2 linked regions of the Anatilimnocola floriformis genome follow. The protein of the gene in region 2 binds, or shares a complex with, the protein of the main gene of each other region. Links are inferred from orthologs where the notes say so. Each region holds a gene or a part of one and is shown on either strand. Other genes may lie near its edges.

Region 1 (14,136 bases), on a different replicon or contig from region 2:
TCACCAAGAGCCCCGTCGGCAAGCCGCGCAAAGAAGCCCTCGACGCGGTCATCGCGTTGCGTGAGCAGCTGAAACTGGTCAGCGATGTGCAGCAAGCCAAGAAGGTGCTGGCTGCCACGCCGCAAGATCCCGCCGCTAATCAGACACTGGCCGTTTATCTGCTCATGCAGCGCGGCGAATGGCGTGAAAGCCTCGATCACTTCGCGCAAGGTTCGCAGCCCGAGTGGAAGACGCTCGCCGCCGAAACGCTGCAAGCCAAAACCACTGCCGAGAAAATCGGCCTGGCCGATCGTTGGGCTGGCAGCGAAGGCAACTCATCTGGCAACTCTTCCGGCAAAGAGATCGCGCGGCACCTCTATCAAGAGGCCCTGGCCGACACCGCGCTGGTCGGCATTCCGCGAGCTGCCGCCGAAGAGAAAGCCAAGACCCTCGGCCCTTCGCCCGTCAAAGTAGCTGCCTTGCCAATTTCTCCAGCCGTCGCCTTCGGTCGTCCCGCGACCCGTGACCGCGGGAATCATCAAAATATTCTCCGGGCAAACCATCGGCGCCTTTTCGAACGACGGCCGTTGGTTGGCAACCGCCGATACCGAGGGGACGCTGCATTTGTGGGAAATGGCCGAGCTGCGCGAGGTGAAGGAATTCAAGGGACACCAGGGACGCGTCCTTGCCATCGCGTTTTCGCCTGACGGATCGCGCTTGTATTCGGTAGGAAACGATCAAACGGCCCGAATCTGGAACGTGGCGAAAGGGTCGGAGACGCGTTCGTTCACGATCACGCAAAAACCTGTGCGGGCATTCCTGACGGCCGATTGCAAGAAGTGGACGATGATCGTCGGCACGACCGCGTTTACCTACGACGCCGACAGCGGCAAGCCTTTGAAAGAAACGCAACTCGGCGGCGGCAACGAAGTCTCGATCACCTCCGTCTCTGCCGACGGCCGTTACGCTTCGGTCGGCGGGCAGCACAACACCGTGCGGGTTTGCAATCTGGCCTCGGGGCAACAAGTTTCGCTGGAGAACGGCAAGCACACTTATGCTTCTACCCTCTCTCCCGACGGCGCCTTGGCCGTGACTGGCGGTGGTGAGTCACTCGTGCGGCTGTGGAATGTTGCCAATCAAAAAGTCTTATTCGAGTGCAAACTCGACGGCCACATCTACAACGTCGCCGTGAGTCGCGACGGCAAGCGATTCCTGGGCTTCAATTCCAACAAGCGGCTTCATGTTTGGAATGCCACCGCCAACGACCCCGGTCAATTTTTCGACTGCCCGTTCGGCATCGGTCCGGTGGCCTTCAGCGCCGACGGTCGCTACGTGCAAGCCGCAGGCGACGGGGGCGTGATGCTGATCGCCGTTCCGACTGCTCCGCCGGCGAGCACGCCTACCAGTGCGCCAGCCGCGACTTCTGCGGCCGAAAAGGGCAAAGACTTGCCGCTGAATAAGTGGGTCGAAATCAATTCCCACGTCGATATCGATCAGGATTTGGTGCGCGGTCATTGGCACAAGACGAACGGCAGCCTGAGCGTGGAAGATATCGGGGTGCACTCGCGGCTGCGACTGCCAGTTCTGCTGAAGAACTGCAGCTACGATTGGCGGGTCGATTTTCGCGTGGGCGACAAACATGACGAAATCCACTTCTTGTTGCCAATCGGCGAGCGCATCGTGATTCTGTCGCTCGATGGCTATGGTGGTGAAACGACCGGTTTGACGCTCGTTAAAAAAAGAGCCGCATCCGAGGTCAGCACCTCCGTTCGTCGCGCACTCTTGGCGCCCAACAGCAACAACCGCATGGAAATCTCGGTGCGGCTGGACAAAGGGCAGGTTAAGGTGACGATGGCGCTCAACGGAGTTGCCGTCTTCGAGCATGTAGGGGCCAGCGCCGATTTATCGGTCGAACGTGAACAGTCGCTCGGCACGAATGCGCAACCAGGTTTGATGGTGCACGAGCGGGCCATCACCTACGTCAGCAATCAAGTGCGGATCGTCGAGGGAAACGGCGCGATCGGGCGCGACGTGCCGCTGCGCGAACCGCTCCCGGCCCGAATTCTCAACCTAAAGCCGACTTCACTGACAAGCTTGAAGCCCAAGATCCTTCGCAACCACGAAGACTTGTTTGCCGTGAACCAAGGGACCAGAAGTCCGCTGTTGAACAACAAAGAATGCAACGAGTTCCTCTTCACGCACGCGCCGACGACCTTGCAGTACGAGATTCCCGCCAAGGCCAGATACTTCACCGCCGTCGCTTACGCGGCCCGCCACCCGGCCATCAAATTCATCGTTCGCGTCGATGGCAAGGAAATGTATTCCAGCAAGAACGAGGCGATTGCGAACGTGCTGGTGGAAATTCCTCCCGGCAGCACAACCCTTGAGCTCGAATGCGATCCACTGGGCGATGTCGCGCGGAAGCACAGCTGTTGGTGCTATCCAGCGTTCCGGTAGTGAGAGGTTGCCGCGTCTGCGACAGCTCGCCGCGATCGGGCGAAACTTGGATCAGTGGATACCGCTGCTTATAATGCAGTGGAAGTAAGAAGGAATAGCGGCGGCGTTCTAACCAGCCCTATTCAAGAATCTAGATCTCCACCTACTTGGAACCAGTTGAATGGATCGGGGAGAACTCAACGACTTGATTCGACAAGGCCCGATTCGCATCACCATGAATAGTGGCGATACGGTCGATATTCTGCACCGCGAAATGGTGACCGTCAGTTCGATGGCAGCGGCAATTCTCGTGAAAGGTGCGGACGGAAAATATCGGCACCATCTTTATCCGCTGGTCACGATGAGCAAGGTCGAGCAGCTAGAGCCTGCTTCGTAGCAACACCGCAGGATAAACGAGCGTCAGGCCGCCGAGCGTTTTTGTTCCACTTGCGGACCACGCCAGGCGTGCAACACGAGCAAGCACGCGCCGCACACCAGCATGCAATCGGCGATGTTGAAATTCGGCCAAGTGTATTGCTGGTAACGAAAGAGAATCCAGTCGCGCACACCGTGCTCGAATTCCGGCGGCAAGCCACTCGCATCCCACAGGCCGAGGCGGTCGTAGAGGTTGCCGAAGATGCCCGACATCACCGAGCCGAGGGCCACTGTCAGCAGCCAATCGTGGGCCGCGCGATAGTAGAACAGCCAGATGATGATGCCGACAGCGGCGACGACCGAAAGCAGCGAGAACACCCACCAGTAGCCTTCGCCCATGCCGAAGAGGGCGCCGCGATTGACCGCGGTTTGAAAGCCGACGTAGCCTTCGACGATCCAGAAATATTTATCCTGCTGCGGCAAGCCGAGCCAGGAAAACATGATTTGCTTGGTGATCCAATCGACGGCAAAGCCGACGATGGCCAGGCTCAAGAAGGCGACGTACCGATTGGTCGGCACGGCCGCTAGCGGCAGTTCAAGATCTGCCGCTGAGTCCGTAGTTTCTTCCCGCACTCGCTGAGCACTCGGATTGCTCGTGGCGGATTTAGTGGGTCGTCGGCTGCTTTTCGGCGCACTTGACACAGTAAGGCGTATGCGGAAGGACCTGGAGACGAGTCTTGGGAATCTTGGCCTGACATTCGATGCAGACACCATAGAGACCAGCTTCGACTCGCTCAAGAGCAGCTTCGATCTGATCCAGGGTCGTGCCGTCGTGTTCCATCAAGCTGAGGGTAAATTCCTGCTCGAAGGCGTCGGTCCCCATGTCGGCCATGTGGATCGGCATGCGGGAGAGATCGCCGCTCGATTCGCTGCGGGTCATGCCGAGAGCGGCGTCGGCGAGGGCCGACACATCGCCACGCAACCGGGCCCTGAGGGTGAGGAGCAATGTCTTGAACTCTTTGGCCTCGATCTTTTTCACGCGCGAGCTCCCTCAACTCAAAAAGGGGCGCTGGAGTCATCTCGTCAGCAGCCCAAAAATCGCTGCAAGCCGTTTGAAACAAATAAACGGCCCCTAGCCCCATTATTGTACTTGTGCAATAAGCCTCCGTCAAAGGTGTGGTAAAAATCTAGTTAATTACTGGCAAAAGGCGACAGGTGGGCGCTCAGGGCTCCGTCACATTCTGTTGCCTTTTCGCTAGCAAGCAGGCACAATCCGCCTCAGCTTTCTTTGCGGGCACAGGAGGCGGCCATGGCCATTTCGAATCGGCAAAAAAATCTGCTCACCATCGCGGGCCTGGCCATCGTCGTGGCTGCGATGATCTCGGCGACGTTCATGCTGGCGGACCACAGCGAGCAACACAAAGTCCACCACGTTCACAACGAAACTCGGCTATCCAACGGCAGACCGCAGCACGAATGGGAGGCTTCTGCCGCCATGTGGCAGAAACTATTAGAGGACGCAAAAGCCGCTAATAATGCGCAACTGATCGAGGAGTGCAGCCAAAAAATTGCCGAAGCAGAGCGAAACATCGCCCGGCTTAAGAACTAACTCGAGCGCTCACGATTTCCAAGGCCGGTCACGATCAACCACGCCGAGCGCCCCGCGCAGCGAGCGAATCAGTAATCCCGCATCGCTGCCGAGGCCGATTAGCCGAAAACCCTGTTCACGGCGCTTTAACAAATCATCGTTGCTGGTCGCCAGCAAGCCGCAGTACTTGCCGGCCTTCGTCAACGTTTCTTGCATTTGTAGGATCTGCTCGGCGCATCCCGGCCCTTCCCACTGACCGCGATAGCCAGCCGTCGACGAGTAATCGGCGGGGCCGAACCAAAAGAGTTCGCTGCCGTCGACCTCGGCGAGCTGCTGAATCTGCTGCTGCGTCCGAACCGTTTCGATGATCGGCACGACCAGCACGTGGTCGTTGGCATCGCGCGTATGTTCGACCAGCGTCTGTCCCCAGTGAGTCGCCCGCTCCGCGCCGATCCCCCGCAGTCCCTCGGGCGGATAGCGCGACCAACTGATCGCTTGTTGCAACTGCTCCGCCGTTTCGACCCACGGAATCACCACGCCATCGGCGCCAATGTCGAGCGCTCGCTTGATCAGCCCACCGTTCAATTCCGTGACGCGCACGAGCGCGACGCAGTTGCTCCGCACCATCGCCCGCAAGTGCTGCACGATGTCTTGCCAATCAAGATGACCATGCTCGGCATCGATCACCACAAAGTCGAGCCCCGCCGCCACGGCCATCTCGGTGATGCTCGCCGATTCGAGCGTGACCCACAGGCCATAAGTGGTCGCGCCTGCTTTGAGTTTTTGTCGCAAGGCACGGATTGCTTCGATTTTCATGGGAGGTCATTCTTGAATTGCAGCGAGGAAAATTCGTTCGCCGCGGTCGAATGGGGTCTGCTCAAACGATAGCCGCAATGGCGAATGATCGCGGTGAAGATCAGCACCCAGACGACACTCGCGACATTGTTCCACAGAAACACGTGACCGAGGTATTCGGATGGTCCCAGGCCGCCGATGCAGCGGTCGGCATACCAGAAGTCCAGGATCGTAACGCCACCAACACCAAGCAGCACGGCAGCCAACAAGAGTCGTCGATTTCGCGGCAACACTGCCGCGCCGATCAAGGGGAAATTGATTACGACTTGATGTAACGTCAAAGTGCACCACAAGCAAAACTCGCTGCTTTTGATTGGGCCGACCGCAGAACACTGAATGAATAGCCTCAACCACGCAAACAGCACGGCGATGAGCGCTGTGAATACCAAGACGTGTTTGATTTTGAATTGTCGAGGCGTCTGCGAGGTCAAGTCGCGATCGTCTGCTTGATAACGCAATTGCAAGTCGAGGAAGATTGCAGTTGCGCTGAACGGAACCATCGCCATTAGCCAAAGCGTTATGGTGAGAAGCGGAAAGATGGCTACGTCCACTTCGTTCGGCATGAATAGCTCGCCGATTGCCAGCGAGACACCCACGACCACCGCCCACATCAACGATTGAGGAATGCGTACACTCACCTTCCCAGGTCCCCAGGCGGCCCACGCGGCTGCCAATATCGGCTGTGTAAAGACGGTTCCTAAAATGAGTCCCGCAATCCAGAAGGCTGGAGTGTTTTTCATCACTGGCAGCAACACGTTGGGCGCAATACACCCAATGGCAACCAGCCACCACGTTCGCCGATAAATTGCATTGCTATCAGGCATGGTACTTTGCTTTGAAAAGTTCAGATTCAACCTGATAGCCGCCACTCCTCAAGGCCCAGGCAAACAAGCACGCCCACAACGCCGCGAAACCGTACATCCAATAAAAGAGCAGGTTGCCTTCTCGAGGCGCGGCGCGATCTAAGCTTTCAACTTCAATGAATGTCCCTGCCGCAATCAGCAATGCACCCACCAACAAGCTGATCATCACGTGGCGACGCCGCAAGAGACAGAATCCAAGCGAGAATTGGATGATCACGTGCGACGCAGATAGGATGCCCAGCACGCGTAGATTGGCGCCAGCGAGAAGTCGCCAACCTAGGGCCTCGCGTGACAGTGCGGTGATCACGCACACCACGACCATCAGCAGCATTAGATGACGCAAGTGAAACTGCGTTTTGTTCCGGCTGGCTCCAGGTATTTCGATTCGCACTCGCAGCGACCAGGCCAGCAACCAGCCAGGAATTTGTCCCACCAGCCACAGGGCAAGCGCGAGGGCGCACAGGGCTTCCGGCCCTCTCTCTTCTGGATCGTGGAGCAGGGGAACGGCTGCAGCACCGATCAGCAGCACCAACCAACCGAATGACAAACCGAGTCGTGAGGAAAACGTCCCCGGCCCCAAGCTGACCCAACTGGCGGCCAGCATCGCATGCTGAAAGAGAGTGGCGTACAGCAAACCCGAACCCACCGCACCGATCGGTGAATTTCCGGCGAGACAGCCAACGCAAATCAGGCCGCTGGCGATCAAGCCGGTTACTCGCCAGTGAAGCGGCACCTCGGGTAATTTCACAAATCGGCTCGCAGGTAACGAATGCAATTCATCTCGTCGCCACACTACTTCGTCGCGCCAAAGTGATAATAGCTGCTACGAATCATGGCAGCGAAGATCAGCACCCAGATCGCGCCGAACAGGTTCGTCCAGATCGCAATCCAACAATCTTCGCCTATGAAGACACTCAGAATCCTAGCCTCAATGACGGTAGCAATGCCCACAATCGCCACGCCGATCACGCTTGAGCGCCACGACCACTTCGGCAGCAGGGCGGTAAATAGCAGCGACAAGGTGATCAGCATTTGAGTGGCAAACATCAATGCCATCATCTGTAACTCGATGATGTCGGGCATTTTGACTGCGCCGCCGAGGACAATCAGTCTGCCGATTGCCAGCAGCACCGCGATGAAGGCCATAAAAGCCATCAACTGGCTAGTGCTGAATTGACCCTGCTTCGGTGGATCGGTTTCCGGCGGATAGCCATGATGTTGCAACCGCAGGCCGAAGCTCAGCGACGTTAGCCAAAGTGGAATCTGACCGACTAGCCACAGACTTGAGGTTGCGATGATGAATACCAGTCTGGGCGCATGTGGCCCCATCATCAGCGGCACCTCCAGCGCGGCCCCCATCAGGCCCGCCCAAACCAACGACAATGGCATCCGCCACATCAACTTGCACGGTCCAATCGCTGACCAGGCCGCGGCGAGCACTGTCTGCTGCAGCATCGTTCCCATGACTAGGCCGACAATCCAGGGGTGGGCGCTAGGCGAGGAAAAAACAGCGCCCCCGCTGATCAACAGCATCCCCACGACGATTAGTGCCCCGCCGTTAAAGTAAATGGCATCGGGTGGCATAACGACTGATGGAAAGGGGTGCGGCTGAGGAACATTTGCATGATAACCGTCTCTCGAGCAGCACGACCATCTTGGTTACAGGCGAATGGCAGCGTTCTAAGATACTCTCGGTTATCCGGACTTGATTGAAACCGGTCGAAACAACCCAACAAACTCAATTGGTTCTCCCATGAATCTGCGCATGGACAAGCATGGCAATCCAATTCTGGATCAATACAGCGAAGAAGGCTTTGTCGATTTGACATTTCGCATCAGCGACTTGAGTGGTGATCGTAAGTACTTTCGCTTTCACCTGGCCGCTGCACACCAGCAACAGGTTGTGGGAATGGACGTGCAAGTGGTTAAAGGAATTCAAGGTGGCTTTGATGCGCAGATGGACCTTGTCAAGAATCACGTCTACAGGTTGGGTGTTCGGTTTTTCCGCTCGGGACCCGAGAGCGATCGACTAATCTCCGCTATCGCCGAACTGTATGGACAGGGAGATCTGCCCAGGAAGATGGTTAACGAAGAAACCTTCACCGCAATTGCGTTGCATCAAGGACGCCTCGATTTGAAAAACGAGGCCGTGAAGCTAAAGATTTTTGGGCAGGATGGAGAACCCTTCAACGAAGATGAGTATTACGAGTCGTTTTTCAACATCGATTTGCCGAACGGATTTGTCTTTTGGAACGAGAAGGATTCTGACTATCGGCTTCCGCTGCTGCGCGGCCTGACCGCGCAATCTTCGGCCAATTGCTAGCTGCATTGCGATCGCCGTTTGTTTCATCTCGTCGCCCCTGGTGGATTTGCGTAAGATGCACGTAGCCTGAATCAACCCAATCAATCCTGTTCTTCTCTTCCTCGCTCCTCACACCCGCATGGACTTCCGCGTCGACCTCACCACCTTCCGCGGCCCACTCGATCTGCTCCTGTACCTGGTGCGGAAGCAGGAGGTCGATTTGCAGAATATCTCGATCGCCACGGTGACCGAGCAGTACCTGCAATACCTGGAAGTGCTCGAGCAGCTCGATGTAAACAGCGTGGCCGATTTTCTCGATCTGGCCAGCACGCTGATCGAGATCAAGTCGCGGGCGGTGCTGCCGCACGGCGGTGAAGAGGTCGAAACATTCGACGACCCGCGCGAGAACCTCGTGCAAAAGTTGCTCGAGTACAAGCAGTTCAAAGACGCGGCCAGCATGCTCGAAGAGCGCGGCCGAGACTGGCAACGCCACGTGCCGCGGCTCGCCAGCGACCTGCCGCCGCGCGAAATCGCGCCAGCCGATCAGCCGATCCACGAAGTGGAGCTATGGGATCTCGTCAGTGCGATGGGACGCATTCTGCGCGAGAAGAACAAGGTGGCGAAGCAATCGACCATCGTCTACGACGAAACGCCGATCCAGGTTTACATGCAGCGGATCCACTCCAAACTTACCGAGCAACAGCGAGCTTCGTTCAGCGAGATGTTTCAGCCGGGCATGCACAAATCAGCGATGATCGGCGTCTTCCTTGCGGTGCTCGAACTCGTCCGCCATCACAGCGTGCGGGCCGAGCAGAACGACATGCACGGCGAAATCTGGATCGTCCCCGACGCCGAGTTCGATCCCACCAAGGAAATCGTCGCGGCCGACGATTATGCCAACAAACCGGTCAGCGACGACATGCACGTCGGCGGCCGGTAAATCAGACAAACCACCGAAACACCACCAGTAGCAGCCCCGACATCAGCATGGTTGCCGGCAGCGTGAGTAGCCAGGCGAGCGCGATCTTGTAGACAGTTCGCTGCTCAACTCCCGAACGGTTGGCAGCCATCGTGCCAGCGACAGCCGATGACAGAACGTGCGTAGTGCTTACTGGCAGGCCGCCGAACACGGCCATGCCGATGGTGCTCATCGCCACGATTTCAGCGATGCCGCCCTGAGCGTAAGTCAGATGGCTCTTGCCGATCCGCTCGCCGACGGTCACCACGATTCGCTTCCAACCAATTGTCGTACCCAGGCCCAGTGAAACCGCCACTGCCATCAACACCCAAGACGGGGCGTACTCAGTCGCTGCGGCCAGTTCCTTGCGCAGCTTCGACAGTTGTTTTCGCTTGGCTTCGGGCAATTCCTTCCCATGGGCTTTCACGTACTCCTGGGCATGGTAATCCAGGTGCAAAAGCGCCGAACGGACTTGCCAGCGTTGCTCGGGCGCGACTTCTTGGAACGATTTCTTTCCCTCTAAAACTTCGCGAACACAGCCCGAGTGAAGTCGCGGAGCATCAACAGCACGGCCAGGCTCGGCGACCAAATCGTCAACCTCTGTCGCGGCCTTGATGACTCGGGCGATCTGGGTTGGGTCGTGATGCAAATTCAGCGCGTACTGCGCCGGGAGCAGGCCGATGAGAATCAGCATCACCATGCCGACCCCTTTTTGGCCATCGTTCGAGCCGTGTACAACGCTCACGCCCGTGCAGGTCAGAAAGAGAATCGCGCGCAGCCAAAAGGGCGGCGGCTTGCCGTTCTCGGGCGCAGTGTAGAGCTGGGGATTGGGAATCAGTTGGCGCGAAATCAGCAGCAGAATTCCAGCCAGGCAGAATCCCAACAACGGCGATAGCAGCAGTGCGAGTCCCACCTCAAATACTTTGTGCCAATTCAATCCCACACCGAAGTAATGGCCAGCGAGCAAGCCATTGGTCAGCCCTACTCCGAGAATCGCGCCGATGAGCGCGTGCGAACTACTGGCGGGCAGGCTCAAGTACCAGGTGCCGAAGTTCCAAGTAATCGCCGAGATCAGCAGGGCCAGCACCATCGCAAAGCCGGCGTTGGTGTTGATATTTACCAGCATGTCGACCGGCAGCAGATGCACAATGCTGAAGGCGACGGCGATGCCTCCCAGATACACACCGCAAAAATTGCACAGACCCGACCAGATCACCGCTGGAATGGGGCGCATGCTGTTGGTGTAGATCACCGTAGCCACGGCGTTGGCCGTGTCGTGAAACCCGTTCACGAATTCGAACATGAAGACAATGGCCAGCGCGAGCACAAGAAAAGACAAGTGCCCGACGGTTAGGCCATCAAGCATTGCCAGGGGCATTCGACACCGGTCAGGGAGAGGATTTCGGAGAGGACTAGCCTATCCTCGCCGCTAGCATCGAGCAAGTCGCTCGGATGTCGCTTCGTCGATTGGGGGGCATTGCGCCCTCCTCCCAAGTTTCACGGTCGATCGGCAGCGACCACTTCTTCAGGAAGCAGCAATTCTTCCGTGCTGCGGGCCAGGTACGGAGGCACCGTCATCAGCAGGCGCTGACCCTGACTGTTTTCAAACTTCCACAGTTTGCCCGCTTGCTCCGCAGCGACCGTCGCGGCAAACCACCCCTCTTCTACCTTGCCGAAGTCGATGACGGGTTTGCCGTCGGGATCGATGAGCGATCCGGAAATGCGCGGCGCCCAGTTAGCAATCCGCGAAGCCCAGCCGCCGACCACTTTGGTTCCCTTGGGCACATAAAAATACATCGTCCACGCGCCACGAAAGTGGCTCGTTACATCCGGCGAATCGATGCCCGATTCAATCGTCACCGGCATGGCCGCCGGCCATTTGATGTGCGTGTAGTCGCCGCCATCCCAAGTCTCGACGCGATGCAGGCCGGCGTAAGGAGTTTTGAGTTTGATAACGCGCTCTACTCCGTCGGGCTGATAGCTGTCATCGGTGGCCACCGCATTCAGCGTTACTTCCAGCGGCGAAAAGAGACTGACCTTCGGCAATCGATTGACCCAGCGCTTTTGCACCGCGATCGAGAGATCCACACTACCAGCCTTCTCGGGCACCCAAATGAAATATTGCTGATGATCTTGCGCTGCCGTGGGAAAACGTCCCTGCGGCACGTTGGCTAGCTTGAGTGCCGCCGCGGCTGGAACGAGTTGGCGACTGTATTCTTTTCCTTCAAAGCCAGGATCGACGGGCTGCTGCTTCTTGATCCCTTCGGCCAGGATGTGGACGAGTTCTTCTCGACTGAAAGGTTCTTCGTTCTTCAGCGGATGATTGGGGGTGAGCGCCGCTTGCTGACTGATGAGCCGAGCCCACAAACCATAGCTGTGCACCATCATTGTTTTGCGCATGCGATAGGCATGCCTGGCCACATCGTCCTTCGACCCGCCGCCGTTTGCAAAGGCGTGATACAACTCGGCGTGACGCGTGTAGAGCGTCAGGTGGTCGATGCGCTCCAGCACTTTGGGATTGGTCGTGGCTGCGCGAGCGGCGGCGAGTTGGCGATACATCCGGCCGAGCAAATCGGCAGGTGGCCGGCGCTGCGTGTCGAGGTTGATCAGTCGATAAAACTCCTTCATCGGCACTTTGGCATCGGCAAATGCCTTGTCGAGGAAGTCTTCGAGAATCGCGTCGAGACGCTCCGCCTCGGCCACGTCCCACAACACGCGGCTCGCGAAATAATAGCCTAGGCCACACGGCCCCCAGCAATCGCCCGACTCGGCGTCGTAAAACCGAACTCCCTTAGCATGGATATCGGGCAGAAACTTGGCCAGCTGCGCCGGGCGCGAGCCACTTCCGCCGCGCGGCAGGTTCCAATCCCAATCGACCACACTCAGATAATCGTAAACTCCCATCCGCGCGCCTTGCGCCTGCCAACCGCGGACAACTTGGTCGAAAGAAAAGCCACCGCCGATGAAGGCGGTCGTGGCGCTCGGAATAACATTCGGATGCACCTTGATCGTCGGTGGCGCCGAGTGCTGGTTGTAGGCATACATGCCGACGTACTTCGGGCCGAGCTTCAGATCGTTGATGCCGACGGCAACGTCGTTTGCCAACGTGACCACGCGATTGCTGACGCTGCCGACCTTGCGACACTCCTCGCATTCGCACCAATTGCCGCCATCGCTCGGATCCATCGAAATGCTGTCGAGCTGCGGATTGGCTTGGAACGTCCGCTGCGCGTGCGCGACGACCAGTTTGCGCAGCTCGGCATTTGATATGCAGAATTTGACATCGGGGCGCAACTTGCGTTCGCCCTGCACGAGCGCAAAGTATTCCGGATGCTTGTCGAACTCGGCGCGGTTTGCCGCGATGATCCCTTCGTAGGCATGGCCGCTGTTGAGATCGAAGCCTTTGATGGCTCGGTTGCGCTGGCACCACTGGCGATAGGGTTCGTCGTTGTAACCCCAGAGGCCCCAGTTGTACCAAATGCGACGAGCTTGGAACGACGGACTTTCCCGCTTGTCGATCGCGATCTGAACATCGTCAAGCTTCGGCACGACTTCCCAAGTTTCACCCGGAAAGAACTGCCGGTAACCAAGACGATGGAGCAAGTCCCACGTCGCATGCGTAACGGCCTGATCGGTTGCGCCAAGTAAGTAAAGCGCGCCACCCATGCGAACGAAGGAGATAATCCTCACGCTCAAATGGTCCGCTCCCAAACTCAATCGCAAACGGCAGCTTCTCAAAATCCTTCGGCAGACCAAGGACGATTCCGCCGCTGCCGTCTCCTTCGGCAACTTTGAACTCACCGCCACTCATGCGGCTCAGGTATGTGGCCAAATCCTGCGCTGAGGCTTTGACCGCAGCACTCGCCTTCGAGCTCGTAGTCACGATCAGCAAGGCTTTGCCGTTGCCCGCGAGGCGAACCGCGGGCGCTTCAGCGCAGGCAACGTGCGCGCTGCAGAGGAGCAGCGCGACGAGCAACAAATTGCGGATCATGGCAATCCTACTTGGCATAGAGGAAGGGTCGGCGGAACATGCCGCCCATGTGATGAGGATTGTTGATGCGGAGCGCGATCGTATTTTTCCCCTCCTTCAGCTTGCCGGCCACGGGCACGTCCCATTCGAACTCGTAGGCGTTGTACCACCACACGGGATTGTAGTTCTCGCGGTGGGCCACTTGCTCGCCGTTGATGTAGAGCCAACCTTCGTTGAACAAACCGGGAAACATCAGCTGCAGCTTGGCGCCGGCTTTGTCGGCGGGCAGATCGATCTCGGTGCGATACCAGGCCTGCCCCGTATAGCTCTGATGGTCGGCCGTGACGACGCCTTGGGCTTGCGCATAGACATCCGTTCGCAGCCATTGCCATTTGTCTTGTGACTTTTGCACATCATGCCAATCGACCGTGCCGGTCGGTTGCGCCGGCAAGTCGATTGCTGCTGTCGCCCAATTTTGATCGACACCGACTTTTTGCGAGTCGGTGCGAAAAAGCCACTGCAGCGGCAGCTTCTGCACCAGCGTTCCTCCATCGCCGCCAGTCAATTTCGCGAGCTTGCGATATTGCTCCACTTCGCCCGGAAACCAGGCGGCTCCGTGTTCGCCGATTACCTTGTATGTCGTCAGCGTGCCGCTAAGTGCCGTCAATCGTTCGCGCGCGGCGAGAGCATTTTCGCCATGACGCGCAGCCGCTGGATAGTCGACTTCGGTATTCGCGGCGCGAATCATCGCAGTGTATTCGGCGGTGACCTGATAACTGTCGCGCATGAAGGCGAGACGTTGTAGGTATA
Region 2 (15,469 bases):
CGGGGTACGAAAGAGGGGGTGGCTAATTAGCCGTCGCCTGAGGCTGTCCGCCGGTTCCGCCGTCAGATCAAAGCTGGCTTCCCCTGTGTGGCGCCTCTCAGTACACTTCGCGCGGATTATTCCGCCAAGGCGCCGCCAAAACGGTTGTTCCGGAAAGAACGGCAAATCAACGTAAGTCAAAAGCTTGAAACAGAATTTAGGGCTTTTAGAATAGGTAGATCGGCCCTGTCTACCGCAGCTTGCAAAGGAAGCAGCAATGCGTGGTGCGTGGATGGGGTTCGGGCTTGTCGGTTTGGTGCTTTTGATCGGTGCGGCAGTTTATCCGGAGGCTCAGGCTCAGCGACCCGTAACGGGCGCCGAGCGTGGTCAGCCGGGCGAGTTGCTGGCGTTGTCGATGGATGTTGAGGGGCGGCAGCAAGTTACCGTGGTGGATCCACGGCGACAGGTGATTGCCGTTTATCACATCGACAGGAATACTGGCGGCATCAACCTGCGAAGTGTACGTAACGTGCAGTGGGACTTGGTCATGGAGGACTTTAATAGCGGCAGCCCCACGCCGCGCGAAATTCGATCGATCGCAGATCAGCGCTGACCGGCCGCCACGCCGGTCCCGAATTGGCTTGGCGACTCTTACAGAGTTGCCTGGAGAATGAACGAAATGGCCGGCAAGATTTTGAACAGTTCCGAAGCCGCTGCAATGTTGGGCATCAGCGAGGATCAACTCGTCGAGATGCGGCAGCGGAACGAAATCTTCGGCCGGCGTGATGGCGCGAACTGGACTTACAAGACCGAAGAAGTGGAACGAGTGATCGCCGAACGCGGCGGTTCGGGTGTGCTCGGCGACGAAGCCTTCGATGGCTTGCTCGCGGGATTGTCTTCGCCCACGCAAGCTGGCGGCCCGATTCTGGTCAGCGAAGAAGAGCTCGGCCGTTCGCCCGAAGGAACCAGCAGCACGATCATCGGCAAAAAAGACAGCGTCAAATCGGCTGGCGACAGCGATCTGCAACTCGCCCCCGAAGGTGACATCGGCTTGTCGGGCATCGGCGGCAAACAAGCCTCAGGCATTCTCGGTGGATCCGATCTGAAGCTCGGCGGCAGCGGCACGGGCACGGGTTCAGGCCTCAAGGGTGGCAGCGATGTCGACCTCGGCGGCGGCTTGGAACTGGGCGACGACGAATTGAGCTTGGCCGCGGAATCGAACAAATTTACGTCCCCGCCCAAGCCGGCTGACGACGATGACTCGGACGAGATCGATCTCGATTCCGATAGCGTCGGGATGGCCAGCGGCAGCGTGATTGGCAGCGGCATCGGCAGCGACATTACGCTGCGTGGCGGCGACTCAGGCATCAATCTCAAGCCCACCGACAGCGGTCTGTCGCTCGAAGAAGAGCCCCTCGATCTCGGCGGCTCGGCGGTCGATTCGCTCGAACTGCCCGAAGACGACGATGTGATTTCGCTCGACGAAGACGCCGGCGATCCCGACATGGCGACGCAGTTGAAGCAGGACGATCAGTTCCTGCTGTCGCCATCGGATGCGCTGAGCGATGACGAATCGGACAGCGGTTCGCAAGTGATCGCGCTTGAAGACAGCGAATCGTTCGACGCCGACGCGGCCACGATGTTGCGTTCGGGCTCGACACCGCTCAGCGAAGATGCGTTTGGCGCTGCTCCGATGGATGCCTTCGGTGCGGCACCGATGGACGCTTTTGGCGCGGCCCCGATGGATGCCTTCGGCGGAGTTTCGCCGATGGGTTCGGCGGCGCCAATCACGGCGATGGCCGGTGCGCCGGCTGCTCAAGCGGTGTATATCCAAGTGCCGGTTGTCGAAGCACCGTACTCGGTGTGGAACGTGCTCGGCTTGTTCTTTGTCGCGGTCATGATGCTGTGCTGCGGCATGCTGACGGTCGACATTCTGCTCAACATGTGGGTCTTTGATGGCCAGTCGTCGATGTCGATGGCCCTCATGGATCTGGCGATCGATACTTTCCAACTCAACAAATAATTGGCGCGCGACTGTCGCTTGATTCGAAGGGAGTCGAATCATGAAAAACCTCATCATCTGTGTTGCTCTGCTGACTGCCGTTCTGGGCTGCGCTAGCCCGAATGCGCAGGTGCGCCGCGTCGAAGACGAAAAAGAGCAACTCAAAGCCACCATCCGCATGCAGCGCGATCAGAATCGGACGCTGCAAACTCAGGTTGCGGGTCTCGAAACTCGCCTCGACGAAGCCGAGACCCAACTGGCCGGCGGCAAACGGCGAACCTTGACGCAAGATTCGGCCTCTGGAACGGTGACGTCGCCACTCGCTGGGAATACTCGTGCGCGGCCGAAGCCGCAACCTGCCGAAGAATCGTTGTCGTGGCGGCCGCATCGCGGCGCAACGTCGGCAAACACGGTGCTCCCAGCCGTAGCTCAACTCGCTCGGCAGGACGAGCGGATTGCGGTCGATCCCGAAACCGGCGCCGGCGTGTGGTCGCCCGGCGTGACGTTTGAACCGAACAAGGCCGCACTCACACCCCAAGGCCGTCAGCAATTGCAGGAGCTGGCGCGTGTGCTGCAAAAGCAACCGGCGAACAAATTTCGCGTGCTGGTGGCCACGTCGGCCGAGCGCACTGGCTCGCGCAGCCGCGATGCTGCCGCAACGAGTGGTCGCAAACTGGCTGCATCGCGAGCCCAGAGCGTGGCCGACTATCTCGACGGCCACGGCATCGCCGAAGACCGCCTGGCGATCGCCAGCACCGGCGTCCGCAAGAACACTCGCGAGCAGCACGGCTTGCCCGCCGACGGCGTGGAAGATGTGCGGATTTATCTGGTCGATCCAGAACAACCGGTTCTCGGTTGGCTGCAAAACGACACCGTTCGCCGGTAGTGATTTTCGCTGGAGTTTCGCCATTCGCCGGCGCTGCAAATCAGCCAGCGAAAGTCGGAGTTGCAACCGCGCGGATGTTCAAAATCTCAAGCACCAAACATGTAAAGATGTACGGATTGCGAAACACTTTTCGGCTGCAAAATCTTTAGCGCCATCGACTTGCATGCTCATAACGATCTTGCCGAGAACCTTGTGAAATATTCGTGAGTTGGCTTGCTTTTTTTCGCAAGTTTGCGTTGGAGACCGCTCGCACTCTGGCTAAAGTCGAAAGCACTCCCGTTCTCCACTGCACTCCCCTTATGCAGTTCGCCGCGAACCAGCGGCGTGAAAACGGGTCCCCTGATTGCGAGGATTACGCATCATGTCTCCCCAAAGCCGCATGGAAGAAGTCGACCTATTGATCCTCAACGCCCGGCTCCGCGACGAGCTCGAGCCGTTCCTGGATGAATCGGTCGACGTACTTTCCTGCAAACAGCTCCCCACCTCTGACGAGAACGACTTTCTGGCCTCGATGCTGGCTTGGGAACGAGCCCCCGCGCTGCCGATCAGCCAGTGGTTCGATCCGCCGCTGCAGTTGCCCCCGCCAGAACGGCTGAACGATGCCGAACTGCACGCCGTACTTGGTGCTGCGGTCGAACAACTCGCCAGCCGCCGGATTTATCTGGAACTGACCGATCACTTATCGGACCGTCAGCTGTATTGCCTGATCGCCCGCGATATCCTGCCGTCGCATGAGAAGAAGCTCGATCTGCCAGGCAACTATCTCAACTGGCGTTGCCTCGACGTCGAACTCGATCCCGAAACCTGGCTCGCCTATTACGCGACCGACGACGAACGGGACGCCTGGACGCAAGAAACGTCGCAGCCGTTGCCGGACATGCTGCCGCCGCCGCATGCTCGCGATTTGCCGCGGCGCAAAGATCTGCCGCGCTAGTTTTTCTGAGGGCTTCCTGATAGCCCGTAGCGTTGGTGAGGAAGTTCCGCGGGGCAGTGGACGACTTCGCTAACGCTACGGGCTATCTCGCTGCTAGCACGCAGAAAACTTCATCTAGGAGGTTTTCTCCATCCCCGGTAAAATCCCGGATGCGGCAAAGGAAGGCCGTTCAAATTCCAGCAAAGGATGGCTGACATGCAGTGGGTTCCTTCTCCAAGTTTGCGATCGCTGGTTATCATCGCCTTCCTCATTGGCTTGCCGATCCTGGCCTTGCCTTGGGTCTCGAAGCAGATCGATGTCGCTCTCTACGGCGGCTCGAAAAGCAACGTGCCCGATCTGGTGATCAGCACCGATCAAAACACCGCGCCGCAGCGAGCTCATCAGCCGTTGCAGATTGACGGCGTCTCGCCCGCGCGGTTTGATGAATCGCTGGTCGAACGCGAACCGCAACGGCCCCGCGAAGGAGCCGGCCTCGATGCAGTCGCCTCGGCCCCGCCGCTGAGCATGCCGCCGTCGTTCGCCAGTCGGATGCCGGCTCAGCAAAACAACCTCGCTCGCGATCCGCAGCTGGAACCCTTTGCCTATGTGCAGCAAGTGCGGCAAAAGCTCGAACAGCTCGGCGCGCAATATGTCGTGCTCGAGGAACTCGACGCCGGTCAGCGCTATCGCTTCTCGGTGCAGATGCAAGTCTCGCCCCGCATGCCACAGGTCCGGCCGTTCGAAGCCGTCGCGGCAGATCCGGCCGCGGCTGCTCGCACCGTGCTCTCCGATGTCGAAACCTGGCGCACGGCAGCTCTCCCCGCAGCAACGTTGCAACGGTGAGGCATGAAGCGAATTCGACGGCGTCTGCTCCTTGTCGTCTTCGCGGCGCTCGCCTTGCTCGCAGCCGCAGTCGGTTTCTTTTCTTACCAGGTGCGGCAAGTTCCTGAGTTTTACCAACAGGCCATCGCAGCGCCCGTCGTCGAACAGCAGCAGGCCGCTGAGCAGTTCGAACACTCGGCTTTGGAACTGCAGAACTCGATTCGCCGCGATGAAGACTGGCAGGTGGAAATCGCCGCCGATGAAGTAAACGGTTGGCTGGCAACCGCACTGCCGCAGAAATTCCCCGGCGTGTTGCCTCCGGAAGTAAGCGAACCGCGCGTGGCCATCGCGCCCGATCGGTTGCATATCGCCACGAAGTACCACACCAGCGGCATTACCACCGTGGTGTCGATCCAGCTCTCGGCGTTTCTCACGCCCGAACCCAATGTCGTCGCAGTTCGCATTCACCGCGTCGCTGCCGGCAACATTCCGCTCCCCCTCGGCAAGTACCTGGAACAGATCACCGCCGAAGCCGCCCGGCACGGCATATACATTCGCTGGCAAGAAATCGAAGGGGACCCGCAAGCGATCGTCACGCTCCCCATCGCCGAGCCGGGTGATAAACGGGCGATCGTGATCCGCTCGCTACAACTCCTGGCCGGCAAATTAGTAGCCGCGGGCACGGCGACTCCTGTCGAACCGGCCCCCAAGCAGCCCGCTCGCCTGACCGAGTAACCATTTTCGGCGAGCTTGCTCATTGTCGCCGAAACGCTCCGCGTTCGGTGAATGGAGCAGGCCTTGCCGCGTGCCTCGGGAAAATAGGGGCGGTTTTCGCCTGCGTGTGTCATAATGCGGTTGCTGATTGCTGCCTCTCTGCCATGCCATTCCCACCTCTCCCAGCCCGCCTGCTGATCGCGGAATCTGTCATGCCTTACTCATTCACTTTGTCAGGTTGGTTGCTGCTCGCGCTGCCGCTGGCCGTTGCGGCAGAACCGCTGCAATTCAACCGCGACATCCGGCCGATCCTCGCCGACAAGTGCTTTTACTGCCACGGCCAGGATGCCAACCAGCGGCAAGGTGATTTGCGACTGGACGATCGTGACGCGGCCATCAAAGCCAAGGCTTTCGTCCCGCGCGATCTGAAGGCGAGCACACTGATCGAGCGAATCAACTCGACCGATGCCGAAACGCTCATGCCGCCGCCGAAGTCGAACCGCACGCTGACCGCCGATCAGAAAAAACTATTGGAGCGTTGGATCGCCGAAGGGGCCGAGTACGAAACGCATTGGGCCTATGTCGCGCCGCAGCGTCCTGCTCCGCCGACAGTTGCCAACGACAATTGGACGAAGAATCCCATCGATCGCTTTGTGCTGCAAAAGTTGCAAGCTGCCGGAATGCAGCCCTCGCCCGAGGCTGAAAAAAGCACACTCATCAAACGCCTGTCGATCGATCTCATCGGTCTGCCGCCCACACCTGAAGAAGTCGCCGCGTTCGTCGCCGACAACGATCCGCGGTCTTACGAACGGCTCGTCGATCGCCTGCTCGCCAGTCGCCACTACGGCGAACGAATGGCCCTGCCGTGGCTCGATGCTGCTCGCTACGCCGACAGTAACGGCTTTCAGCAGGATGGCGACACTTGGCAATGGATCTGGCGCGATTGGTTAGTACAGGCGCTCAACGACGATCTGCCATTTGACCAGTTCACCATCTGGCAACTCGCCGGCGACCTGCTGCCGAAGGCGACGACCGAGCAAAAGATCGCCAGCGGTTTCAATCGCAATCACCTCCTGAACGGCGAAGGTGGCGCGATCGCCGAGGAGCAAAGATTCGTCAATCTCTTCGACCGCATCGACACCACGGCAACCACTTGGCTCGGCCTGACGATGGCCTGCGCGCAATGTCACGACCACAAGTACGATCCGATCACGCGTCGCGATTACTACAGCCTGATGGATGCATTCAACCGCGTCCCTGAGACCGGCACGCCGCAGCGGCAGTCGTCGCGCATCCGCGTTGCTGCTCCGTTCCTCGAACTGCCGAGCGAAGAAAACAAAGCCAAGCTCGCGGAACTCGAAGCCGCGATGAAAGGCCTGGAAAACGAAGCCAAACCGGTGATCGACGCCACGTTCCTCGCCTGGCGAACGGGCCTCTTTGCCGATGGTGAACCGGCCGATGGCAAGGACCTGCCGCGCAATCTCACGCCGCTGCTGCGCAAGCCCGTGGCCGAACGAACTGCCGAGGACAACAAGTCGATCGAGTCGCAACTTCGTAGCTTCTTCGACAACAGTGTCAAAGCCGGTGTTGTTGCCAAGCTGCCCCAAGTCGTAAAGTACGAAGCGGCCCGTAAAGCTTTTGATGAATACAAAGGAGACAAAATCCCGCGAGTGATGGTGATGAGTGACGAACGCCAGCGCGAAACCAGCATTCTCGACCGTGGCGAATATCTCAGGCCGCTGGAAAAGGTCTCCTTCACCACGCCGCAGTTTCTGCCGCCGCTGGCAAAGGACTCGCCGACAAATCGACTGGGCCTCGCCCAATGGCTTGTAGCGCCCGAGCATCCCCTCACCGCTCGCGTGCAAGTCAACCGCATGTGGCAGCACTTCTTCGGTGTCGGCTTGCTGAAAACCGCCGAAGACTTCGGCGTGCAGAGCGAATTTCCGCTCCATAAAGATCTGCTCGATTGGCTGGCCGTTGAGTTCCGCGAAAACGGCTGGAGCCCAAAGAAAATGCATCGCCTGATCGTTACGAGCGCGACCTATCGCCAGGCCAGTCGCGTGACGGAACAACATCGTCAGCAAGATGCTGATAACCGCCTTCTCGCGCGGGCCAGTCGCTTTCGCATGCCTTCGCTGCTGCTGCGTGATTGGGCTCTCGCCACCTCCGGCTTGATCGAAACCCGCCTCGGCGGTGCGCCCGTTTATCCCTATCAGCCCGATGCAGTCTGGGAAGCGCTCGCGATCACCAAAGAACGCGACTTTACTTATCCGACCTCCAGCGGCAAGGATTTGTACCGCCGCAGCCTTTACACGTTTTGGCGACGAACGGTCGGCCCCGCCAATATGTTCGACGCCTCGAACCGTCAGACCTGCCGCGTACGCGCTTCGGCGACGAGCACACCGCTGCACGCACTTACGACGCTCAACGATCCCACTTGGGTCGAAGCCGCGCGAGTCCTGGCAGCTCGCACGCTGAAAGATGGTGGCGAGCTCGATGCGCAACTGGCTGGCGTCTTCCGGCGAGTGCTCTGCCGCGAGGCGAAGTCGAGCGAAATCAATCGGCTGAAAGCAGCCTACGAAAAACAACTCGTGATTTACCGGGCCGATGCTGAAGCTGCCAAATCGCTGCTCTCCGTGGGTGCGGCGCCGCGTGAAGAGACGCTGGATGCTGCCCAGCACGCGGCAATGACGGCTGTTTGCCTCGGAATTCTGAACTTGGACGAAGCGCTGACGCGCGAGTAGGGATCAATCATGTTTCACGAATTGCAGCGAGAAAACATCGCCCGCGTCACACGACGGCAATTCTTCGGCTCCGCTGCCAGCGGCATCGGCGTGGCCGCGCTCGCTTCGCTGCTCCAGAAAAATAGCAGCGGTACAGAAACAAAAGCCAAAGGTACGCCGGCTCTACCAGGCTTACCGCATCACGTGGCTAAGGCCAAACGCGTCGTCGTCTTCTGGCAAGGTGGCGGGCCATCGCATGTCGACTTGTTCGACGACAAGCCAATGCTCCGCGAGCGCGCCGGCCAGGACATTCCCGATTCGGTTCGCGGCACCACTAGGCTTTCGACCATGTCGGCGGGCTACGGCAAATGGCCCTGTGTGCCTGCGATCAAACCGCACAAATCATATGGCAACTGCGGCACGAAACTCAGCGAGATGCTGCCGAACATTGGTGCGCTCGCCGACGACATTTGCGTTGTCCGCAGCCTCCACACCGAAGCCGTCAATCACGCGCCGGGCGTGACGCTCTTCATGACCGGCGCGCAAGTCCCCGGCCGGCCGAGCATGGGTGCCTGGCTGAGCTACGGCCTCGGGAGCGAGACCGACAACCTGCCGACGTTCGTCGTGCTCACGTCGAGCGATAAGGGAAAGACCTGCGGCCAGCTGTTCTTCGACTACTACTGGGGCAACGGTTTTCTGCCGAGTCGTTTTCAGGGCGTGCGGTTTCGCAACACCGGCGACCTCGTTCCGTATCTGGCCAATCCGCCGGGCGTGAGTGCGGCCGGTCGCCGCGCGCTGCTTGATGATCTCTCCGCCCTCAACGCCGAGCATCTGGCCGATTATGGCGATCCCGAAATCGATACGCGTATCTCGCAATACGAGATGGCGTATCGCATGCAAACCAGCGTGCCCGACCTCGTGGATTTTTCGAACGAAACCGAAGCGACCATCAAGCGCTACGGCCCCGATGCACTCAACAAGGGAACGTACGCCAACAACTGCCTGATCGCGCGACGGCTGCTCGAGCGCGACGTGCGGTTTGTGCAGTTGATGCACTCGGGCTGGGATCAACACGGCAACCTGTTTACGCAACTCGAGCAGCAATGCACCGACACCGACGCGCCGTCGGCCGCACTCGTGCAGGATCTGAAAGAGCGCGGCCTGCTCGAAGACACGCTCGTCGTCTGGGGCGGCGAATTCGGCCGCACGCCGTTCGGCCAGGGGGATCCGGCCAATCCCAAGGGGCGCGACCACTTCGGCAAAGCGTACAGCTGGTGGATGGCCGGCGGCGGCGTGAAACCTGGTATCGTTCACGGCGCGACCGACGACTTCGGCTGGAACATCACCGAGAAGCCCGTCCATGTGCACGATATGCAAGCCACGATGCTGCATCTCTGCGGCATCGATCACACCCGGCTGACGTTTCGCTATCAGGGTCGCGAGTATCGGCTGACCGATGTGCACGGCAACGTCGTGAAGGACATTTTGGTCTAAGGAAACGTAATGGTCCGCAGCCTGCCGCCAACTTTTTTCTGGGCTCTCGCCCGAGTGCGCCGCCGTTGGCTGCAAGCGCTGTTGTTTGTGTTTGCGTTCGCGATCCTGCGTTTTACGATCTTCACGCCGCTCGCAGCCGGCGCGCTACGACTTTGTCTCTCACGATGGGGGCGAGCGTCGATCGGCAATTTCGAAATCGCTTCGTTTCTGATGAATCCTAGCGGCATCGTCGCCTTGCTCGCCGTGGGAACGCTGCTGCTAACGACGCACTACTTCGAGCTCTCCGGGCTGATTCGCATTCTGGCCAGCGACCGTCTTCATTGGTGGTCGTCGCTGCGCAGCTCGAGCGGCTTGTTGCCGCGACTTCTGGAGGTGGGATTGCGGCAACTGGTTGTCTATTTGTTGCTGGCGCTCCCCTTCGTCGCCGCGATTGGATTGACCTGGTGGTGCCTGTGGAGCACTAGCGATATCAACGGTCTGGTGATTCTGCGGCCGCCGCGGTTCTGGTGGGGAGCGGGCATCGCGGCTGCTCTCTTGATTCTCTATTTTCTGTTCGCCGCGCAGTGGTTTCTGCGCTGGTTGCTCGCTGTGCCGATCTTGTGCGTCGAGCCAGGCCGCAGAAGCTTGGAGTCGCTCCAGGAAAGCCATCAACGTTCGCGCGGCCGCCTGATTCGCTTTGCTTTCGCAGTCGGAGTGTGGGGGGCAGTCCAGTTCACACTGAGCCTGCTCGTGCTCGGTTTTCTTCACTGGCTGTTTCAAATCACGCTCGATCGCGAAGTCCGTTCCCTGCAAACCGCTTCGCTTGTCGGTGGCGCGGTGGTTCTCATCAACGCAGCGGTCACGGGACTGCTCGGCGCGATCAGCAGTTTGATGCTGGCTGCCGTGGTTCTATCGCTATATCACGATGTCACACCCATTGATGCCGGCGAAGCCGATCGCGTCGATGCCGATGCCGGCGAACAACCCGATCCTTGGTGGCTCGCGCGGAGCGCGGTTTGGACTGTTGCCTTCGGCCTGCTGACGGTGCTCTCTATACTTTCTGCGCGTTCACTTGTGGCCGATGTGCGATTGAGCGAAAAAGTCGAAATTACGGCCCATCGCGCCGGCGGCTCGCGCGGGCCGGAGAACACCATCGCCGCCCTCAAGCAAGCGATCAGCGACCTGGCCGATTGGTGCGAGATCGATGTGCAGTTGACTGCCGATAACGCGATCGTGGTGATGCACGACACCGACCTGGCCCGAGTCGGTGGCGGTCGCAAACAAGTGGGACAGACAACTCTCGCCGAAATTCAAAAGCTCGACGTCGGTAGTTCGTTCGCGCCGCGCTACAAGGGCGAAAAGATTCCCACGCTGCCGCAGTTTCTCGCCGTGGCGCGCAACAGGATGAAGCTCAATATCGAACTGAAACCCCACAACAAGAGCGACGACGAACAACTCACGCGGCGAGTCATCGAAGCGATCCAGGCCGCAAACATGACCGATCAATGCCGCATCTGTTCGCAATCCTATGCGGCGATTCAGCACGCTCGCAAACTGGAACCGATGGTCCCGATCGGCTTCATCGTGGCAACCGCCATCGGCGATCCCACTAGGCTCAACGTCGACTTTCTGATGGTCAAGCAAAACCTGGCCACGCGCGATTTCGTCGACAAAGCCCACGCTCGCGGCATTCAGATTCACGCCTGGACGGTGAACAATCCAGCCGACGTCGCGCCGCTCCTCGATTCCGGCGCCGACAATCTGATCACCGACGATCCGGTCATGATCTGGGAAAAAATCGAAGAGCTACGAAAACTCGATTCGGTAGAACGCGTGCTGCTGCGAGTGAGGCACGCGGTGGGACAATAGGATCAAGCTAGGCGGCAGGCAGGCTTACGCCGCGTCTTCTTCCGCCTGAACCTCTTCAATCTCCAGCTCTTCACCCGCTGCTTCCGCTTCGATCGCCGCACGGGCGGCGCGCTCTTGGGCGGCAGATCGTTCGATGGCTTCGCGGCGGATTTCGCCGTCTTCGCTGACGTCTTCGAAGCGAACCGAGACTCGTTTTGATACGCCCGATTCTTGCATCGTCACACCGTAGAGTGTGTTGCCGGCGGTCATCGTCTTTTTGCTGTGCGTGACGACGACGAATCGCGTCCAGCCAAGGAAATCCTTGAGCACGTCGATAAAGCGGCCGATGTTTGCTTCATCGAAGGGCGCGTCGACTTCGTCGAGAATGCAGAACGGGCTGGGGCGGAACTGGAAGATCGCGAGCAGGAGCGAAACGGCGGTGAGAGCCTTTTCGCCACCAGAAAGAAGGCTGTTGTTGAACGATGGTTTGCCGGGGGGCGTGGCGATGATCTCGACACCACACTCCAGCACGTCGACACCTTCCTCAAGAATGATGTCGGCCTTGCCGCCGCCGAAAGCTTTGCGATACAAGGCTTGGAAATTGACGCGGATCGCTTCGAGCGTATCGAGAAACAACCGCCGGCTGTCGGCATTGATCTTTACGATGATCCGCTCGAGAGCCTGCTTGGCGTCGGTCAGATCTTTGTGCTGACCGCTGAGCGTAGTGAACCGCGAATCGAGATCATCGAGTTCATCCAGTGCATCGAGATTGACCGCGCCGATCTGATTGATCTTCCGCCGAAGCGACTCGATCTCGGATTCGACTTCGACGCGAGCTAGTTCCTCTTCCGCTGTAGCCGCCGCTTGCTCAGCGGCGGCGAGATCGATGCTGTAATCCTCGCGCATCCGGTCGGCGAGCGTGGTTCGCTCTTGACCCACGGTGGTTGCCGAGAGCTCTGCCTGGTGCAGTTGTTCCTCGGCTTTGCGGATTTCACGGCGGAGCGACTGCAGTGTCTCGGCCTGCTGCTGACGAGTTTGATTGGCTGCGTCTTGCACAGCGCGAAGTTCCGACGCGGCTTCGTCAAGAAAGTGCTTTTGTGCGAAGAGCTCCGCAACGGAATCGGTAACGCTGGCGACCGTGTGCTCAGCACTCTGCTTACGATCCACGCACGACTGTAGTTGCTGCTGAACTTGCGCGACCGCCCGATCGCGCTCGGCCTGATCGTCGGCGAACTGTGTCAACCGATGGCGGAGCGACTCGAGCCGTTGTTCGCTGCGAGCAAGAGCGACACGCGCTGCCGTGGCTTGTCGGGCTGCTTCCTGGCGATCGTGTTCCAGGCGTTGCAGCTCTTTTTGTTGTGCCTCGCCCGAGTGCTGATAGTCGTCGATGGCCGCACGATGTTCGGCGAGTTGCTCTTCAAACGCGGCGATGTCGGCTTGCAACTCCGTTTGCCGCTGTTGCAAATTGGCCTGTTGTTTTTCACCAGCCGTTTGAGCGCGGGCGTTTTGATCGAGTCGTTCCTGCAGCTGGCCTTGTTTCTGCCGTTGCTCGGCGAGGCCTTCGTTGGCTTGCGAACGGGCGAGCACGAGTTTGCGAACGTCTTCGTCCTGCAACTCAACGAGGTTGCGAAAGTGATCGGTCTCGCGCTGAGCGTTGGTGATTTGTTCGTGAATCACTTCCAAATCGTCGCGAAGTTCGCGCAGCTGACTCTTGCGAGAAACCAGGCTCGCCGCGGCGTGCCGAGCGCCGGCGATGACTTCGCCGCTGGCTGTCGCAATTTCGCCATCGGCGGTGACAAACCGGCAATCGGGCTGCGCGAGCCCGGTCAGTCGCTGCGCATCGGCGAGCGATTTCACCAGCCAGGTGCGGCCCAGCAATCGCAGCGACAATTGTTTCGCAACGGCTGGACAAGAGACGAGCCGATCAAGACGAGCGACGATAGCCGGGTCGCTTTCCCATGGCTGCGTGGGAAGTGATGCGAACTTTTGTTCTGCGCTCACGAATTGCAGCGTAACTCGGCTGGATGCGTGTTGCGTTTTTCTGATGATGGCCGCGGCGTCGGCGAACGAGCCTTCAATGACGACATGCTGCGAAGCTTCTGCGAGGGCGGCATCAATCGCAGTCGCATGTTGCAGTTCGGTCTGCAGTAGATCAGCGACGATCCCTTTGACGAGCGACCACGGCGGCGATGTCGCGTCGCTGGCTGCGTCGAGAATCTCGCGCACGCCGGCGCCGAAACCTTCGAAGTTGCGTTCGAGTTCCTCGAGCACGGCAATGCGATCTTCCGTCGCATGATGCCGGCCGACGAGTTGGGCCACGTCGTGCGTGCGCGAAGTATGCAGTCGGCGATTATCGGCGAGTTCGAGCTGCGCTGTTTCGAGCTGTTTATGCTGTGCGTCGAGCTCTTCCTGAAATTGTGCTTCGCGAGTACGAACCTGTTCAAGTTCCACTTCTAACAACTGCGCCGCCGACTGATATTCTTCGGCTTGCCTGGCGAGCGTTTCGAGCTGGGCAACCGCTTGTTGCCAGGCGGTTTGCCGGCCGCTTAATTCGGTTTGCACCGAAGCAGCCGATTGCACATGTGCCAGGTAAGCCCGCCGAGCGGCTTCGGTTTGTTCCTGCAATTCGCGATGAGCGGCCGTTAGCGTGGCCGCGTTTGTTTCGTGCGTGGTCACCTGCTCGCTGACCACCGCATGGCTGAGGTCTGCGGCCGCAAGTTCGGCTTCGGTTTGTTGCAGCTTGCCCAGCAAATCGCCATGGCGTTCCTGCATCGCCTGCAAATTGCGCTGGTGCTGTTCGGCTTCCTCGGCAAGTTCCGCGGCCCGTTGTCGTTGATCGCGGATGGTCGCTTCTTGCAGCGAGATTTGCTCGCGATTGGCGGCCAAACGTTGGTCCGCGGCGCGCAGATCTTCCGTGCGAGTGAGCACGGCCGTTTCTGCTTCCAGAATGTCCGCTTCCAGCTTTTCAGCCGTCGCACTGGCAGTCTGGACTTGGTCGCGACGGTCGAAAATCTCTTGTTCGATCGCGCGGAGCTTTTCGGTCAGTCGTCGCCAGTCGGTCAGGGCGACTTGCGTTCGCAGTTCTTGCAGCCGCTGCGTGTGCTCGCGATAGCGCCGCGCTTTCACCGCTTGATTGCGAACGGTCTTCAGCCGGTTTTCGACTTCATCGACAATGTCGGTCAGCCGCAGCAGATTTTGATCGACTCGTTCGAGACGCCGCTGCGCTTCGAGCTTCTTTGCTTTGAAGCGGCTGATGCCGGCGGCTTCTTCGAAAATCGCGCGGCGGTCTTTGGATGAGGCGTTGAGGAGTTTATCGACGCGGCCTTGCTCGATAATGCTGTAAGCATCGGCGCCAACGCCGGTGCCGCGGAACATGTCTTTAATGTCTTTCAGCCGCGCGGGTTGACGGTTGATAAGATACTCACCTTCGCCGCCGCGAAAGACCCGCCGCGTGATGTGAACTTCCGGTGCATCGATTGGCAATCGGCGCTCGGAATTGTCGAAGATGAGGGTCGCTTCGGCGGTGTTCAGCGGCCGCCGTCCCGTCGCGCCGCCCGAGCCCTTGAAGATCACGTCGGCCATGTCTTTGCCGCGCAGGCTCTTCGCCGATTGCTCGCCGAGGACCCATTTTACCGCGTCAACGACGTTGCTCTTGCCCGAGCCGTTCGGCCCGACGACGACCGTGATGCCCTGGGGGAACTCAAAGCGCGTACGATCGGCGAAACTTTTAAAGCCGAAAACTTCCAGCGCTTTGAGCATGGGTGGAACAACACGATATTTGCAAACAACGGCCGGTTACTTGTCAGGCGACTCAGACGTCTTCTTTTCGGACCAGGGGTTCAGTTTACCTAAAATCCCCCTGTCTTTCTTGAGATATTCAGGGTCGATGTAGGATTCCGTCTCTTTCTCTTCGTCTTCTTCGCGAGCCTGATCGAGGCGGTCGATGAAGAGTTCCGAGTCCGGCGTCGCTGCCGACATGTGCGACTGCGGCAGACCACCGGCATCGACCACGTCCGCTGGCTGTTGGTCGCCACCTTCACCGCTGCGATCGTACTTGCGGCCTGGCCGCGGCAGAGCATCGATCACAAACTTGGCGTTGAGCAAGCCCT

The links.
Region 1: the proteins of smc (region 2) and M9Q49_RS26890 are in contact, whole or in part, in a crystal structure (PDB 3ZGX), measured with the Bacillus subtilis proteins. The link is inferred for Anatilimnocola floriformis from one-to-one orthologs.

What each region holds. Positions count from the first base shown.
Region 1 is NZ_JAMLFW010000002.1:535,418-549,553, forward strand. What follows is about bases 7,507-10,437. They hold M9Q49_RS26890 (segregation and condensation protein A), read left to right. Parts: upstream 7,507-8,537; coding sequence 8,538-9,338; downstream 9,339-10,437. Other genes in these bases: M9Q49_RS26880 (hypothetical protein), read right to left, coding at 7,507-7,680; M9Q49_RS26885 (hypothetical protein), read left to right, coding at 7,862-8,419; M9Q49_RS26895 (inorganic phosphate transporter), read right to left, coding at 9,340-10,437. Outside these bases: M9Q49_RS26835 (hypothetical protein), read left to right, coding at 1-686; M9Q49_RS26840 (hypothetical protein), read left to right, coding at 571-2,436; M9Q49_RS26845 (hypothetical protein), read left to right, coding at 2,597-2,812; M9Q49_RS26850 (signal peptidase II), read right to left, coding at 2,836-3,369; M9Q49_RS26855 (TraR/DksA family transcriptional regulator), read right to left, coding at 3,455-3,829; M9Q49_RS26860 (hypothetical protein), read left to right, coding at 4,100-4,399; M9Q49_RS26865 (HpcH/HpaI aldolase family protein), read right to left, coding at 4,409-5,194; M9Q49_RS26870 (hypothetical protein), read right to left, coding at 5,191-6,057; M9Q49_RS26875 (hypothetical protein), read right to left, coding at 6,050-6,844; more of M9Q49_RS26880, read right to left, coding at 6,889-7,506; more of M9Q49_RS26895, read right to left, coding at 10,438-10,734; M9Q49_RS26900 (DUF4838 domain-containing protein), read right to left, coding at 10,854-12,959; M9Q49_RS26905 (hypothetical protein), read right to left, coding at 12,919-13,347; M9Q49_RS26910 (DUF4838 domain-containing protein), read right to left, coding at 13,355-14,136. UniProt on the Bacillus subtilis protein: Participates in chromosomal partition during cell division. May act via the formation of a condensin-like complex containing Smc and ScpB that pull DNA away from mid-cell into both cell halves.
Region 2 is NZ_JAMLFW010000001.1:3,888,137-3,903,605, forward strand. The notes cover bases 11,206-15,469. They hold smc (chromosome segregation protein SMC), read right to left. Parts: upstream 15,120-15,469; coding sequence 11,406-15,119; downstream 11,206-11,405. Other genes in these bases: M9Q49_RS15035 (glycerophosphodiester phosphodiesterase family protein), read left to right, coding at 11,206-11,381; M9Q49_RS15045 (HEAT repeat domain-containing protein), read right to left, coding at 15,156-15,469. Outside these bases: M9Q49_RS14995 (hypothetical protein), read left to right, coding at 257-592; M9Q49_RS15000 (helix-turn-helix domain-containing protein), read left to right, coding at 650-2,002; M9Q49_RS15005 (OmpA family protein), read left to right, coding at 2,043-2,867; M9Q49_RS15010 (hypothetical protein), read left to right, coding at 3,229-3,801; M9Q49_RS15015 (hypothetical protein), read left to right, coding at 3,997-4,623; M9Q49_RS15020 (hypothetical protein), read left to right, coding at 4,627-5,337; M9Q49_RS15025 (PSD1 and planctomycete cytochrome C domain-containing protein), read left to right, coding at 5,529-8,060; M9Q49_RS15030 (DUF1501 domain-containing protein), read left to right, coding at 8,070-9,533; more of M9Q49_RS15035, read left to right, coding at 9,543-11,205. UniProt on the Bacillus subtilis protein: Required for chromosome condensation and partitioning.